One region of the Clostridioides sp. ZZV15-6383 genome, then DNA from elsewhere that is predicted to be linked to it. Evidence: predicted binding sites of a transcription regulator. Region 1 holds the regulator's gene; the other holds the start of a gene.
The links. The regulator HrcA, encoded in region 1, represses chaperone genes, less so after heat shock. The targets are predictions, from matches to a motif close to TTAGCACTCNNNNNNNNNGAGTGCTAA.
Positions count from the first base shown of each region.

Region 2: a site for HrcA is predicted at 1,955-1,981, ahead of groES (co-chaperone GroES). Genes of this name have one in related genera too.

Region 1 is NZ_JAGWCV010000025.1:35,767-43,182, reverse strand. It holds gene KGF42_RS10840 (amino acid permease) at 1-629, shown strand, start outside; gene hemW (radical SAM family heme chaperone HemW) at 803-1,978, shown strand; gene hrcA (heat-inducible transcriptional repressor HrcA) at 2,081-3,100, shown strand; gene grpE (nucleotide exchange factor GrpE) at 3,130-3,750, shown strand; gene dnaK (molecular chaperone DnaK) at 3,842-5,689, shown strand; gene dnaJ (molecular chaperone DnaJ) at 5,900-7,054, shown strand.
Region 2 is NZ_JAGWCV010000032.1:33,884-41,299, reverse strand. It holds gene KGF42_RS12425 (DNA glycosylase) at 1-390, shown strand, start outside; gene cls (cardiolipin synthase) at 408-1,898, shown strand; gene groES (co-chaperone GroES) at 2,091-2,375, shown strand; gene groL (chaperonin GroEL) at 2,408-4,036, shown strand; gene larB (nickel pincer cofactor biosynthesis protein LarB) at 4,300-5,040, shown strand; partial or broken gene larC (nickel pincer cofactor biosynthesis protein LarC) at 5,125-6,308, shown strand; purine riboswitch at 6,368-6,469, shown strand; gene guaA (glutamine-hydrolyzing GMP synthase) at 6,690-7,416, shown strand, end outside.

The DNA of each region.
Region 1 (7,416 bases):
TGCCAAGAGCAATAGTTGGTGGTTTATCGTTAGTTATGGCAGTTTATATTATAATAAATATAGCATATCTTTGGGTCGTACCAGCAAGTGAACTAGCAACAGTTACTTCACCAGCTACATTGGTTGCAACAAGATTATTTGGAAATTTAGGTGGAAAAGTAATAACTGTGGGTATATTAATATCAGTATTTGGTACATTAAATGGATATTTATTGACAGGTTCAAGAATACCATATACATTAGCTGAAATGGGAACTTTGCCAGCGTCTAAGACTCTTTTAAAAGTAAACTCTGGAGGTTCTCCTGTAAATTCAATATTACTAATAACTGTATTAGCCTGTGTATATGCATTATCTGGACAATTTAATCTTTTAACAGATTTAACTATATTTTCAATATGGGTATTTTATGTATTGACTTTTATAGGAGTTATGAGACTTAGAAGAGAAAAACCAGATTTATACAGACCGTATAAAGTTCCTTTATACCCAGTAATACCAATTATAGCTATATTAGGTGGACTGTTCGTAATAATAAATCAAATATTGACTTCAACAATAATATCTTTAGGTGGAATATTTATAACACTATTAGGTTTACCAGTTTATTATTATATGAAAAAAAGATAACTACCTAATTTAAGTTAGATGAATTTGGATAAAAGTAAAAATTAACTTTTATCCAAATTTTTTATAATATTACATAATATGAGTGTTATATATGTTACTTGATATGCTATCTTGTTTGATTTATAATTTAGTAATTGATGATTTAAGACAATTTAAGAAATGAGGAATAAAAAATGCTAGGACTTTATATACATATTCCATTTTGTGTGAAAAAATGTAAGTATTGTGACTTTAATTCTTATAAAATGGATATAGATTCAAAAAAAAGATATATAGAAGATTTAAAAATAGAAATGGAATTATACAGTAATAAATTATATAAAGATAATGAATATAAAAATAAAGAATGTTATAGTCTAAATAAAAATGACAAAATAACTAGTATATTTGTAGGTGGAGGTACACCTAGTATATTAACATCTAATGAAATAAGAGAAGTATTTACAAGTATAAAAGAAATGTTTAACATAGATGAGAATGCAGAAATAACTATAGAGTGTAATCCTGGTACATTGACATTAGAAAAATTAAGAACTATGAAAGATATTGGTGTAAATAGGCTTAGTATAGGATTACAAGCTGTTCAAGAAAAGCATTTAAATTTTATAGGAAGAATACATACTTATGAAGAATTTGAGAAAAACTATAAAGATGCGTTAAGTGTAGGTTTTAAAAACATTAATATAGATTTAATGTACAGTCTTCCAAATCAAACTTTGTGTGATTGGAAGGAAACTCTTCAAAAAGTTGTAGACTTAAATCCAACACATATATCGGCTTATTCTCTTATATTAGAAGAAGGTACTGAACTATACAATATGTATGAGAGTAATAAATTTGAACTTATAGATGAAAATGTAGATATAGAAATGTATGAGTATACGATAAACTATCTAAAGTCAAAAGGATATAATCAATATGAAATATCAAACTACTCAAAAGAAGGCTATAATTGTGAGCATAATATTTTATATTGGGAATGTGAACATTATATAGGATTTGGAGCAGGAGCTTCTGGCTATATCAATAAGAACAGATATAATAATTTAGAATCTTTAGAGGATTATCATTTAATGTTATCAAAAAGAAAAAAACCAATACAAGAAAGTGAAATTCTTTCTGAAAAAGATATGATAGAAGAAAAGATATTTATGGGGCTTCGAATGAATAAAGGTATAAAATTTGAAGATTTCAAAAAAAAATTTGGAATAGATTTTAGAGAAAAGTATAGTAAGCAAATAGAAATGCTATCAACTAGAAAGCTTGTAAATCAGAGCTTTGAAGGTATACAATTAACTCAAAAAGGAAGAGAAATATCTAATAGTATATTTATAGAATTTATGGAATAATTTTTAAGGTGTTGACAAAATAAATTTATAATGGTATATAATATATATAATCTTTTTAGCACTCGAACTTGGTGAGTGCTAACAGCTAGGAGGTATAATAATATGGAATTAAATGAAAGAAAATTAAATATCCTCAAAGCTATAGTTAAAGATTATATAGAAACAGCTGAAGCTATAGGTTCTAGAACAATATCTAAAAGACATGATTTAGGTGTTAGTGCTGCTACCATAAGAAATGAAATGGCTGACCTTGAAGAATTAGGATACTTAATTCAGCCTCATACTTCTGCGGGTAGAGTTCCATCTGAAAAAGGCTATAAGTTATATGTAAACTCTCTTATGAGTAAAAGTGAATTGGATGATAATGATAAGATTCTTATTGAACAATGTATGAATCACAATATAAATCATATAAAAGAATTGATTCATGAAACTTCTAAGCTATTATCTCAACTAACAAACTATACAACTGTAGCAGTCACTAAGAGTTTAATAAATCAAAGTGTTATAAAGCACATACAGTTGGTTGCCATGAATGACAATAATATTTTACTTATAGTTGTAACAGATAAAGGGGACTTAAAAAAAGCTAACCTTACAACTAATGTATATTTAGATCAATCTAAGTTAAATTTGATTTCTGATAATCTTACAAGGAAGCTCTTAGGTAAAAGTATAACAGATTTGGATGATAATCTAATTGCTTTTATTAAATACGAAATAAGTGAGTATTCTGGGCTTATAGATGAGCTTTTAAATGCTTTGAACTCAAATATGAAAGAAGAAGATTTTTCTCTATCATTAAATGGGGCTACTAATATATTTAGTTATCCAGAATTTAATGATGTATTAAAAGCAAAGTCATTTTTAAATATGTTGGAAAAAAAGGAAACGATAGCAGATATAATTAAATCAAAGGGAATACAAAAAGACAATCTAAATATAATAATTGGTAGTGATAATGATTGTGAACTGGCACAGGATTGTAGTATAGTTACAGCAACTTATAATGTAGATAGAGACTTGGTTGGGCGAATAAGCTTTATAGGCCCTACAAGAATGGATTATGCTAGAATTTACTCTATAATAAATTATATGAGTTTATTAATTAATAGAAAGTAAAGAAATTTTAAATTGCGAGGTGTAAAGTCTTGGATAAAAAAAATGAACAACAGGAAGTAAGAGAAGAAAATGATACTTCTATTAACCAAGAATCTGAAACTCAAGTAGAGTTAGAAGAGGAAGTTGTTAATGAAGAATGTGAAACGTCAGGTGAAAAAACTGATGAAAAAGAAGTTGATGATGAAAATGTAACAGATATAAATTCTAAGTTAGCAGAAAAGAAATTGCAGGATGAGTTAGATGAATTAAATGATAAATATCAAAGACTTCAAGCCGAATATGCAAACTACAGAAGAAGAACTCAACAAGAGAAAGAAACGATAGGTGTATTTGCAAATGAAAAGATAATAACTGAGTTGATACCAGTTATAGATAGTATGGAAAGAGCCTTAGATGCATGTGAAAATAAGGAAGATACTATGTATAAGGGTATAAGCCTTGTACATAAACAGTTAATAGACACTCTAGTAAAATTTGGAGTAGAAGAAATAGAAGCAGAATCTAAGGAATTTGACCCTAATTTACATCTAGCAGTTATGCAAGAAAGTGTAGATGGAGTTGAAGCAAATCAAATAGTAATGGTGCTTCAAAAAGGATATAAGCTAGGAACTAAAGTTGTAAGACCTTCAATGGTTAAAGTTTCTTGCTAAGTATAAATTAAAGGTTAAATTATTTAACTTAATATAAAATATTAAAATAAGTAAAACTTAATTATATAATTACTCGAGGAGGATTTTAGTCATGGGAAAAATAATAGGAATAGATTTAGGAACAACAAATTCATGTGTTGCAGTATTAGAAGGTGGAGAAGCACAAATAATAGCAAATAGTGAAGGTATGAGAACTACTCCATCAGTAGTAGCATTTACAAAAGATGGTGAAAGAATAGTTGGAGAACCTGCAAAAAGACAAGCAGTTACAAATGCAGACAAAACAATAACTTCTATAAAAACTCATATGGGAACTGATTATAAAGTAAATATAGATGGGAAATCATATACTCCACAAGAAATATCAGCAATAATATTACAAAAATTAAAATCAGATGCAGAAAGTTACTTAGGACAAACAGTAACAGAAGCAGTTATAACAGTTCCAGCTTATTTTACAGATGCTCAAAGACAAGCTACTAAAGATGCTGGTAGAATAGCAGGACTTGATGTTAAGAGAATAATAAATGAGCCAACAGCAGCTGCTCTTGCTTATGGTATGGATAAATTAGACCAAGAAAAGAAAATATTAGTATTTGACTTAGGTGGAGGAACTTTTGACGTATCTATACTTGAAATAGGAGATGGAACTTTTGAAGTTTTAGCTACAGCAGGTAACAATAGATTAGGTGGAGATGACTTTGACCAAATAGTAATAGATTATTTAGCAGAGGAATTTAAAAAAGCTGAAGGTGTAGATTTAAGAAATGATAAAATGGCTCTTCAAAGATTAAAAGAAGCAGCAGAAAAGGCTAAGAAAGAATTATCATCAACAATGAGTTCAAATATAAACTTACCTTTCATAACTGCTACAGCAGAAGGACCAAAACACTTAAATATAGATTTATCAAGAGCTAAATTTGAAGAATTAACTAGAGGTTTAGTTGAAAAAACTATGGAGCCAACTAAGACAGCTTTACAAGATGCAGGACTTTCTACAGGTGATATAGATGATGTATTATTAGTAGGTGGTTCTACAAGAATACCAGCAGTACAAGAAGCTGTTAAGAAATTTATAGGAAAAGAACCTCACAAAGGTATAAACCCAGATGAGTGTGTTGCAGCAGGTGCTTCTATACAAGCTGGAGTTTTAGCAGGAGATGTTAAAGACTTATTATTACTAGATGTTACTCCATTATCTCTTGGTATAGAAACTATGGGTAATGTAATGACTAAGATAATAGAAAGAAATACTACAATACCAACTAAGAAATCTCAAGTATTCTCAACTGCTGCAGATAATCAAACAGCTGTTGATATACACGTTCTTCAAGGTGAAAGAAGTATGGCTTATGACAATACAACTTTAGGAAGATTCCAATTAACAGATATACCACCAGCACAAAGAGGAATACCTCAAATAGAAGTTACGTTTGATATAGACGCAAATGGTATAGTTAATGTTTCAGCTAAAGATTTAGGTACAGGAAAAGAACAAAAAATAACTATAACATCAAACACTAATCTATCAGAAGCAGAAATAGAGCAAAAGATAAAAGAAGCAGAAATGAATGCAGAAGCTGATAAACAAAAGAAAGAAAAAATAGAAGCGTTCAATCAAGCTGAATCTACTATATATCAAACTGAAAAAACTTTAAATGAACTTGGAGATAAAATAAGTTCAAGTGATAAAGAGGATATAGAAAAAGCTATAGCAGACTTAAAAACTGTAAAAGATAATCAAGATGCTACAGCAGAAGAACTTAAGAAAGCTACAGATGAAGTAATGACTAAGTTCCAAAAAGTATCTCAAGAAATGTACCAAAAAGCAGCTCAAGAGCAACAAGCAACACAAGGTGCAGAACAAGCTCAAGACAATGGTCCTAAAGATGACAATGTAGTAGATGCTGACTTTAAAGAAGTAGATGAAGATAAATAAGCTATATAATATGTAACACTAAATGATAATTGGAGCATATATGATTTGTGAAAATCATATATATGTTAAAGATATATGGACAATACACATCATAAAGAATATAATATATCATAGATTATATAACTTAAAGTAGAATATAAGAATTAATGATAGCTTGTAGTTTATTATTCTACAAGCTATCGTTTTGTAAAATGAAGGTGGTGTCAATTTTTGAGTACAAAAAGGGATTATTATGAAGTCTTAGGTATCAGTAAAGGTGCAGAAGCTCAAGAGATAAAAAAAGCTTACAGAAAATTAGCAATGAAGTACCATCCAGATAGAAATCCTGGAGATGAAGAAGCAGAAGAAAAGTTTAAAGAGATAAATGAAGCTTATGAAGTTCTATCTGATGATACTAAGAGAAAAACTTATGACCAGTTTGGACATGATGGGCTGAATGGTCAAGGAGGTTTTGGTGGTCAAGGAGGATTTGGCGGTCAAGGCTTTGGTGGTTTTGAAGATATGTTCGGAGATATATTTGGTGACATGTTTGGAGGAAGCTTCGGAGGTGGAAGAGCAAGAAGAAGAGGCCCTCAACGTGGTGCAGATATAAGACAAAGTGTTACTATATCTTTTGAAGAAGCTGCATTTGGTAAAAAGATGTCTATAAAAGTAAATAGAAGCGAAGAGTGTGAAGAATGTAATGGAACTGGGGCAAAACCAGGGACATCAAAGAAAACTTGTTCAACTTGTAATGGAACTGGTCAAGTTAGAACTGTTCAAAGAACTCCATTTGGTAATATAGCAAGTTCAAGACCATGTAGTGATTGTAATGGAACTGGAGAAGTGATTGAATCTCCATGTAGTAAATGTCATGGAACTGGAAATACAAGAAAAGTTAAGACTATAGAAGTGGATATACCTGCTGGTATAGATGATGGTCAAATGATAAAACTTTCTGCTCAAGGTGAAGTGGGTGAAAAAGGTGCTCCAAGAGGAGATTTATATATTGTAGTTAATGTTAAGTCACATCCACTGTTTACTAGAGATGGAAATGATATTTACTTTGAAATGCCAATTACATTTGTTCAAGCAACTTTAGGTGATGAAATAGAAGTACCTACTTTGGATGGAAAAGTTAAATATGGTGTGCCAGAAGGAACACAAACTGGAACTGTATTTAGACTTAAAGAAAAAGGAATTCCTAGAATCAGAGGAAACTCAAGAGGAGACCAATATGTTAAGGTTGTAGTTGAAATTCCTAAAAAATTAAACGATAAGCAAAAAGAACTATTGAGAGAATTTGCGAAAGAGTGTGGGTCGAACGTCCACGAAAAGAAGAAAACCTTCGGACAAAAGATAGAAGATATGTTTAAGAAAAAGTAGTTAAAGTAGCCAATATATAATCATATTTTTGAAATCTTAGTTATTTATAAGATTGTCAAAGGAGATATTATGATTTTTATATTGGCTATTTTTGTATAAAAAATAAATGTGCATAAAATAAAACTGAATATAAATAATTTTCTGAAAAATACTTATCCTAAAATATATAATATGCTATAATATAATCAAATAAAAGAAAGGGGTGATTCCAGTGGGAACGGATGTGGCACTGCCAAATGACGAAGAAAACTTTATTGTAATATACAAAATAAAATTAGATGCTTTTAGTGCTAGATTAAGTACTGGAAAAACTCATGAGCTGGGATAATTATTGTAATTACCTAGACTCAAATTTTTAGTAG
Region 2 (7,416 bases), on a different contig from region 1:
CTGAATAAGGCCTCGCAAGAGGAAATAAGAGCATGTCAAACAGGTTTTAGAGATAAGTACATAAAAAGCACTACACAGGCAGTTATAGAAAATAATGATAAGGTATCTGAATATACAAATTTAAGTACAGATGATTGTAGAAAAGAGCTTTTAAAATTTAATGGAGTAGGACCAAAAGTATGTGATTGTATTGCATTATTTGGAATGCAAAAATATGATTCTTTTCCAGTTGATGTTTGGGTTAAGAGAGTTATGCAAGAATTCTATATAGATGAAGATATGAGTTTACCTAAAATGAGAACTTATGGAATTGATAAATTTAAAGAAATGTCTGGATTTGCTCAACAGTACTTATTTTACTATGCAAGAGAACTCGGTATAGGAAAATAAATTAAGGGGGAGAAATTATGGGAGTAATAGGAACAATATTTCTGTTCTATTTAATTATATCATATCTAGCTGGAGCCATAATTTCTGTGATTATATTGCTTGAAAATAGAGACCCTGCAAAAACCATGTCTTGGTTATTGATGTTTATTATATTTCCGGGTATAGGTTTAATTATATATGCTATTTCAGGTAGAAATATTAGAAAACGAAAATTATTTAAGACTCAAAAACTAGCTAATAATATAAAAGAAAAGAAACTCTTTGATACATTAGAAAAGATAACAGAAATAGTTGAACTAGAAAAGGAATCTATAAAGCAAAATAAGCTTTTAAGAGACGAAGAGGATGGTAGTTATAGAAAAAGGGTAATAAATATGTTGTTGAAGACTGGTATGTTTCCCTTTACTAAAAATAATAAGGTGGATGTATTTGTAGATGGAAATGAAAAGTTTAAAAGACTTATAGAAGATATAAGAGAAGCTAAAGACCATATACATTTAGAGTACTTTATCATCAAAGATAGTGAAATAGGTAGGGTGTTAAAAGAAGAACTTATAAAAAAAGCCAAAGAAGGCGTTAAAATAAGAATTTTATATGATGATGTAGGATGTTGGAGATTTTGGTTTAATAGAAAATTTTTCCGAGAAATGAGAGAAGTAGGTATAGAAATTGCAGCATTTTTACCTACAAAATTTCCTATAATAGGAGGAAAATTAAACTATAGAAATCATAGAAAAATTGTTGTTATTGATGGAATAATTGGATATACAGGTGGAATAAATATAGGAGATGAATATTTAGGAAAAAATGATAAGTTTGGATATTGGAGAGATACTCACATTAGGATTAAAGGTATTTCTGTATACATGCTTCAAATGACATTCTTGATTGACTGGTATTATACAACAAAAGAAGTCTTGGTAACTAAAAATTACTTTCCAAGTGTAGGGAATATTGGTGAAAGTATGATACAGGTTGTTGCAAGTGGTCCAGATAGTGACTGGGAAGATATTCATTATGCTTATTTTTCTGCAATATGCCAAGCTAGACAAAATGTTTATATAGAAACGCCATATTTTATTCCAGATGAAAGCTTATTAAAAGCTATAAAAAGTGCTGCGCTTAGTGGAGTCGATGTGAGGATAATATTTCCAAAAATTGCAGACCATAAGATAGTAAACATAGCATCTTATTCATATTTTGAAGAAATATTAAGAGCAGGTGGCAAAGTTTATTTGTACAATAAAGGGTTTATCCATTCTAAAGTCGTAATAATAGATGATAAAATTGCTTCTGCAGGTACAGCTAATATGGATTTAAGAAGTTTTATGCTTAACTTTGAAGTAAATGCATTTATTTATGATGAAGAAGTTATTAGAGTAATGACAGATGATTTCTTTGAAGATTTAAGTCACTGTGAAGAACTTAATTTGGAGGTATTTAAGAATAGAAATATCATACAAAAAATCAAAGAATCTGTAGCAAGACTATTTTCACCAATATTATAAAAAATTATTAAAAAAGGTATTGAAAATTATGTGTGATTGGTATATTATAATAATTGTTAGCACTCTATTAGATAGAGTGATAATAAATAAAAAGTATATATATAAATCTACATATAAAAGTAGTATTAATCTAAAAATAACTAAAAACATAGGCGAACTAGTCTATACTTAATATTTTAGGAGGCGTTAATAATGAAAATAAGACCATTAGCTGACAGAGTAGTAATCAAAAAAGTAGAAGCAGAAGAAAAAACTGCAAGTGGAATAGTTTTACCAGGAGCAGCTAAAGAGCAACCTCAAATAGCTGAAGTTGTAGAAGTTGGACCAGGTGGAATATTTGAAGGGAAAGAAATAAAGATGGAATTGACAGTAGGAGACAAGGTTATATTCCAAAAATATTCTGGAACAGAAGTTAAGATAGAAGGACAAGAGTATACAATACTAAGACAGAGTGATGTATTAGCTGTTATTGAATAAATATAGAATGAATTTATTAGGAGGCGTTTAAAATGGCTAAAGAAATTAAATTTTCAGAAGAAACAAGAAGAGCTTTAGAAACTGGTGTAAATAAATTAGCAGATACAGTAAAAGTAACATTAGGACCTAAAGGAAGAAATGTTATATTAGATAAAAAATTTGGTTCTCCACTTATAACTAATGATGGTGTAACTATAGCAAAAGAGATAGAGTTAGAAGATAGATTTGAAAATATGGGTGCTCAGTTAGTTAAAGAAGTTGCGACAAAAACTAACGATGTAGCTGGAGATGGTACTACAACTGCTACAGTTTTAGCACAAGCTATAATAAGAGAAGGTTTAAAGAATGTAACAGCAGGGGCTAACCCAATCCTATTAAGAAAAGGAATACAAAAGGCAGTAATACTAGCAGTAGAAGAATTAAAAAATCAATCAAGAATAGTAGAAACACAAGAAGCTATATCTCAGGTTGCTTCTATATCTGCTGGTGATGAAGAAGTTGGAAAATTAATAGCAGAAGCTATGGAAATAGTAGGTAAAGATGGAGTTATAACTGTTGAAGAATCTCAAACTATGAATACTGAATTAGATGCTGTTGAAGGTATGCAATTTGATAGAGGGTTTGTTTCTGCATATATGGTTACAGATGTAGATAAGATGGAAGCAGTTTTAAATGACCCATATATACTAATCACTGATAAAAAAATATCTAACATACAAGAATTGTTACCAATTCTTGAGCAAATAGTTCAACAAGGTAAAAAGTTATTAATAATAGCTGAAGATGTAGAGGGTGAAGCATTATCTACATTAGTAGTTAATAAATTAAGAGGAACATTTGATGTAGTAGCAGTTAAAGCTCCAGGTTTTGGAGATAGAAGAAAAGAAATGCTTCAAGATATAGCAATACTTACAGGTGCTCAAGTAATATCAGAAGAATTAGGTTATGATTTAAAAGAAGCTGATTTATCTATGTTAGGTAGAGCTTCATCTGTTAAAGTAACTAAAGAAAGTACTACAATAGTAGATGGTTCTGGAGATAAAAAAGCTATAGAAGATAGAGTGACTCAAATTAAACATCAAGTAGAACAAACTACTTCAGATTTTGACAGAGAAAAATTAATGGAAAGATTAGCTAAACTTGCTGGAGGAGTAGCTGTTATCAAAGTTGGAGCTGCTACAGAGGTTGAGTTAAAAGAAAGAAAATTAAGAATAGAAGATGCTCTTAATGCAACTAGAGCGGCTGTAGAAGAAGGTATAGTAGCTGGTGGAGGAACTGCTTTTGTTAGTGTCATACCAGCAATAGGAACACTAGTTGAGAGTTTAGAAGGAGAAGTTAAACTAGGTGCTCAAATAGTTAAAAAAGCATTAGAAGAGCCGTTAAGACAAATAGCTATAAATGCTGGTCTTGAAGGTGCTGTAATTGTACAAAATGTTGTTAATGCTGAAGCAGAAACTGGATTTGACGCATTAAATGAAAAATATGTAAATATGATAGAAGCTGGTATAGTTGACCCAACTAAAGTTAGTAGAAGTGCTTTACAAAATGCTGCATCAATAGCAGGTACTTTCTTAACTACTGAAGCTGCTGTTGCTGACCTTCCTGAGAAAGAAGATGCAGGAATGCCAGGAATGGGTGGCGGAATGCCAGGTATGATGTAATTTAAAAAATTTAAAATATAAATTTTAATATAAAGAACTATTTCGACTTAGATTTTAATGTCTAAGTTGAAATAGTTCTTTTATATATATCTAATTTTTTGCGTATTTATAAATCCAATATACATATTCAAATAATTAGTATCTAGATTATAATAATATTTTTAGAGGTGTATTGTTATTTTTTAGGTTATGATGTTAGATACATATTAATTAAGGTATAATTGTTGGTAGAGAATAAATTAAATTTAAAAGGATGCGATAATATGGACTTAAGAAAGTTGCTTGAACAGGTTAAAAATGAAAATATTGATATAGATTTTGCATTAGAGAAATTAAAAGATTTGCCCTATGAAGACCTTGGATATGCAAACATAGACCATCATAGAGAATTAAGAAATGGATACCCAGAGGTTATTTATTGTGAAGGTAAGAGTGATGAGCATATTTTAGGGATTGTTGATAAAATGAATCAAAAAGGTTCTAACATATTGGGGACAAGATGTAGAAAAGAAACATTTCTAAAAATTAAAGAAATCTATAGTCATGCTGAGTATGAAGAATTATCTAAAATTCTAAAGATTCAAAATCATGATGTAGAGAATATAGGAAAAGGTAAAATTGTGATTGTTACAGGGGGAACTTCTGATATACCAGTAGCAGATGAAGCCTATCATACAGCTAAATTTTTAGGCAATGATGTTGATAGAATATATGATGTTGGAGTGGCAGGTATACATAGGCTTTTAAATAAAAGACATAAAATAGATAGTGCCAGAGTAATAGTAGCTGTTGCAGGAATGGAAGGTGCTCTTGCAAGTGTAGTTGGTGGATTGGTTGACGTTCCAGTAATAGCTGTTCCAACTTCTGTTGGATATGGGGCGAATTTTGGAGGGTTAGCAGCATTGTTAGCTATGCTAAATAGTTGTGCATCTGGAATATCTGTTGTAAATATTGACAATGGATTTGGAGCAGGATATTTAGCAGCAATGATAAATAAGCTGTAAATACATTGATATAAATTAAACATAAATTATATAATAAAATCTAATTTCTATTATATTTTTACTATTAAAATTGAGGAGACGTATATGAGTGAAAAAATACTTTATTTTGATATAATAAGCGGTATATCAGGGGATATGACCCTTGCGAGTTTATTAAATTTAGGTGTACCTAAGGAAATTTTTTTGGAGGAAATTCATAAACTAATAATGAGTGATGAATTTAACATAAACATCAGCTCAAAGAATGAGAATGGAATAGTAGGGACAAAAGTAGAAGTAATTACAAAAGAAACACATGCACACAGAAACTTAGTTGATATATTTGAAATTATAGATGAGAGTAATCTAAATGAAAATGTAAAATCTAAATCAAAAAAAATATTTATGGTAGTTGGGGAAGCAGAAGCAAAAGTTCATGGAACTACAATAGATAAGATACATTTTCATGAGGTAGGGGCTATAGATTCAATTGTAGATATAGTAGGAGCTTGTATATTAGTTGATTTACTTTGTGTAGATAAAGTTTGTGCTAGTACAGTGTCTGTTGGTTCAGGATTTGTAAAATGTGAACATGGAATTATACCTATACCTGCACCTGCAACTATGGAAATTTTAAAAGGTGTACCAATTAAATTAAACAATGTAAAAGGAGAATGTACAACCCCAACAGGAGCTGCAATCATAAAAGTCTTGTGTGATGAGTTTGTGGATGAGTTTGAATTTTCTCCAAAACAAATTGGATATGGAATAGGTCATAAGAAGTTTGAAGTACCAAATATGCTAAGAACTGTATTAGGTGAAAAAAAAAAGAAGAATTAATTTATGAAATTAGTGCAAATATTGATGATATGTCTTCAGAAATCTATTCTTATTTGTATGAAAAAATATTAGATGAGAAAGCATTAGATATTTATACAGAGAGTATTTATATGAAGAAGAATAGACCTGCAACAAAAGTATCAATTTTATGTAATAAATCAGATTTAGAAAAATTTATTAAAATATTACTTTTAGAAACTAGCACTTTTGGAGTGCGATATAATGTGTATAATAGAGAGATTCTAGATAGAAAATTTGTAAAATTGGATACAAAATATGGTGTGGTTACAGTGAAATTAGGGTATTATAAAGATGAACTAGTTAAGGCTACTCCAGAATATAATGAATGTAAAACTATAGCAAAAAATGAAGATATTCCTATAAAAAAAGTGTTTGCTGATATAAATTTTAGAATAAAAGAAGAATTTAGTGAAAACTTATTGACATAAGTAATAAATTTTGATAAATTAATATTCAGCCTTATTAAATAAAAGCAAACAGAAAAAAATATATAAAATATAAACTCACTCGTATATGCTCAGAAATATGGTCTGAGAGTCTCTACCAAGATACCGTAAATATCTTGACTATGAGTGAAATTATTATACCAAAAGACCTAGTTAAGTAAATGTGTAGGCCGAGTTATACTCCCTATGTGTTGGCTATAAGATAGAGGTATTTTGGAAGCCTGTATAGTAATTTCACTTTTGTTAGAAATTATGGAAGTTACTATACAGGTTTTTTGTGTAAAAAGATTTAATATAATTTAGACTGTCTTGTGTTAAAATAAATATATAAAAACTATATTATACAAGGAGAGATGTGAATTTATGAAACATGAATTAGTACTTGTAATAGATTTTGGAGGACAATATAATCAGTTGATAGCTAGAAGAGTTAGAGAAAACAATGTATATTGTGAAATACTTCCATGTACTGCAAGCATAGAAAGAATAAAAGAAAAAAATCCTAAAGGGATAATATTTACAGGTGGACCAAATAGTGCGTATTTAGAAGATTCTCCAACAATTTCAAAAGAAATATTTGAACTAGGAGTTCCAATACTTGGAATATGCTATGGTATTCAAATAATGTCTCATGTATTGGGTGGAGTTGTAAGAAAAGGTAATAAACAAGAAAAAGAATATGGAAAAACAGCTATAACTTATGGAAAATCATCATTATTTGAAGGTATAACTACAAATAGTGTATGGATGAGCCATACAGATTTAATAGAAAAAGTTCCAGAAGGATTTACTATAGTTGCAAATACTAATGATTGTCCAGTAGCAGCTATGGAAAATGTAGAACGAAACTTATATGGAGTTCAATTCCATCCAGAAGTAGAACACTGTTTAGAAGGGGACAAGATACTTACAAACTTCTTATATAATATTTGTAAAGTAAAAGGTGACTGGACTACAGATTCATTCATAGAAGATAAAATAAAAGAATTGAAAGAAAAAATAGGCGATAAAAAAGCTCTATGTGCTTTAAGTGGAGGAGTTGATTCTTCTGTTGCCGCAGTTCTTATTCATAAAGCAATTGGGGACAACT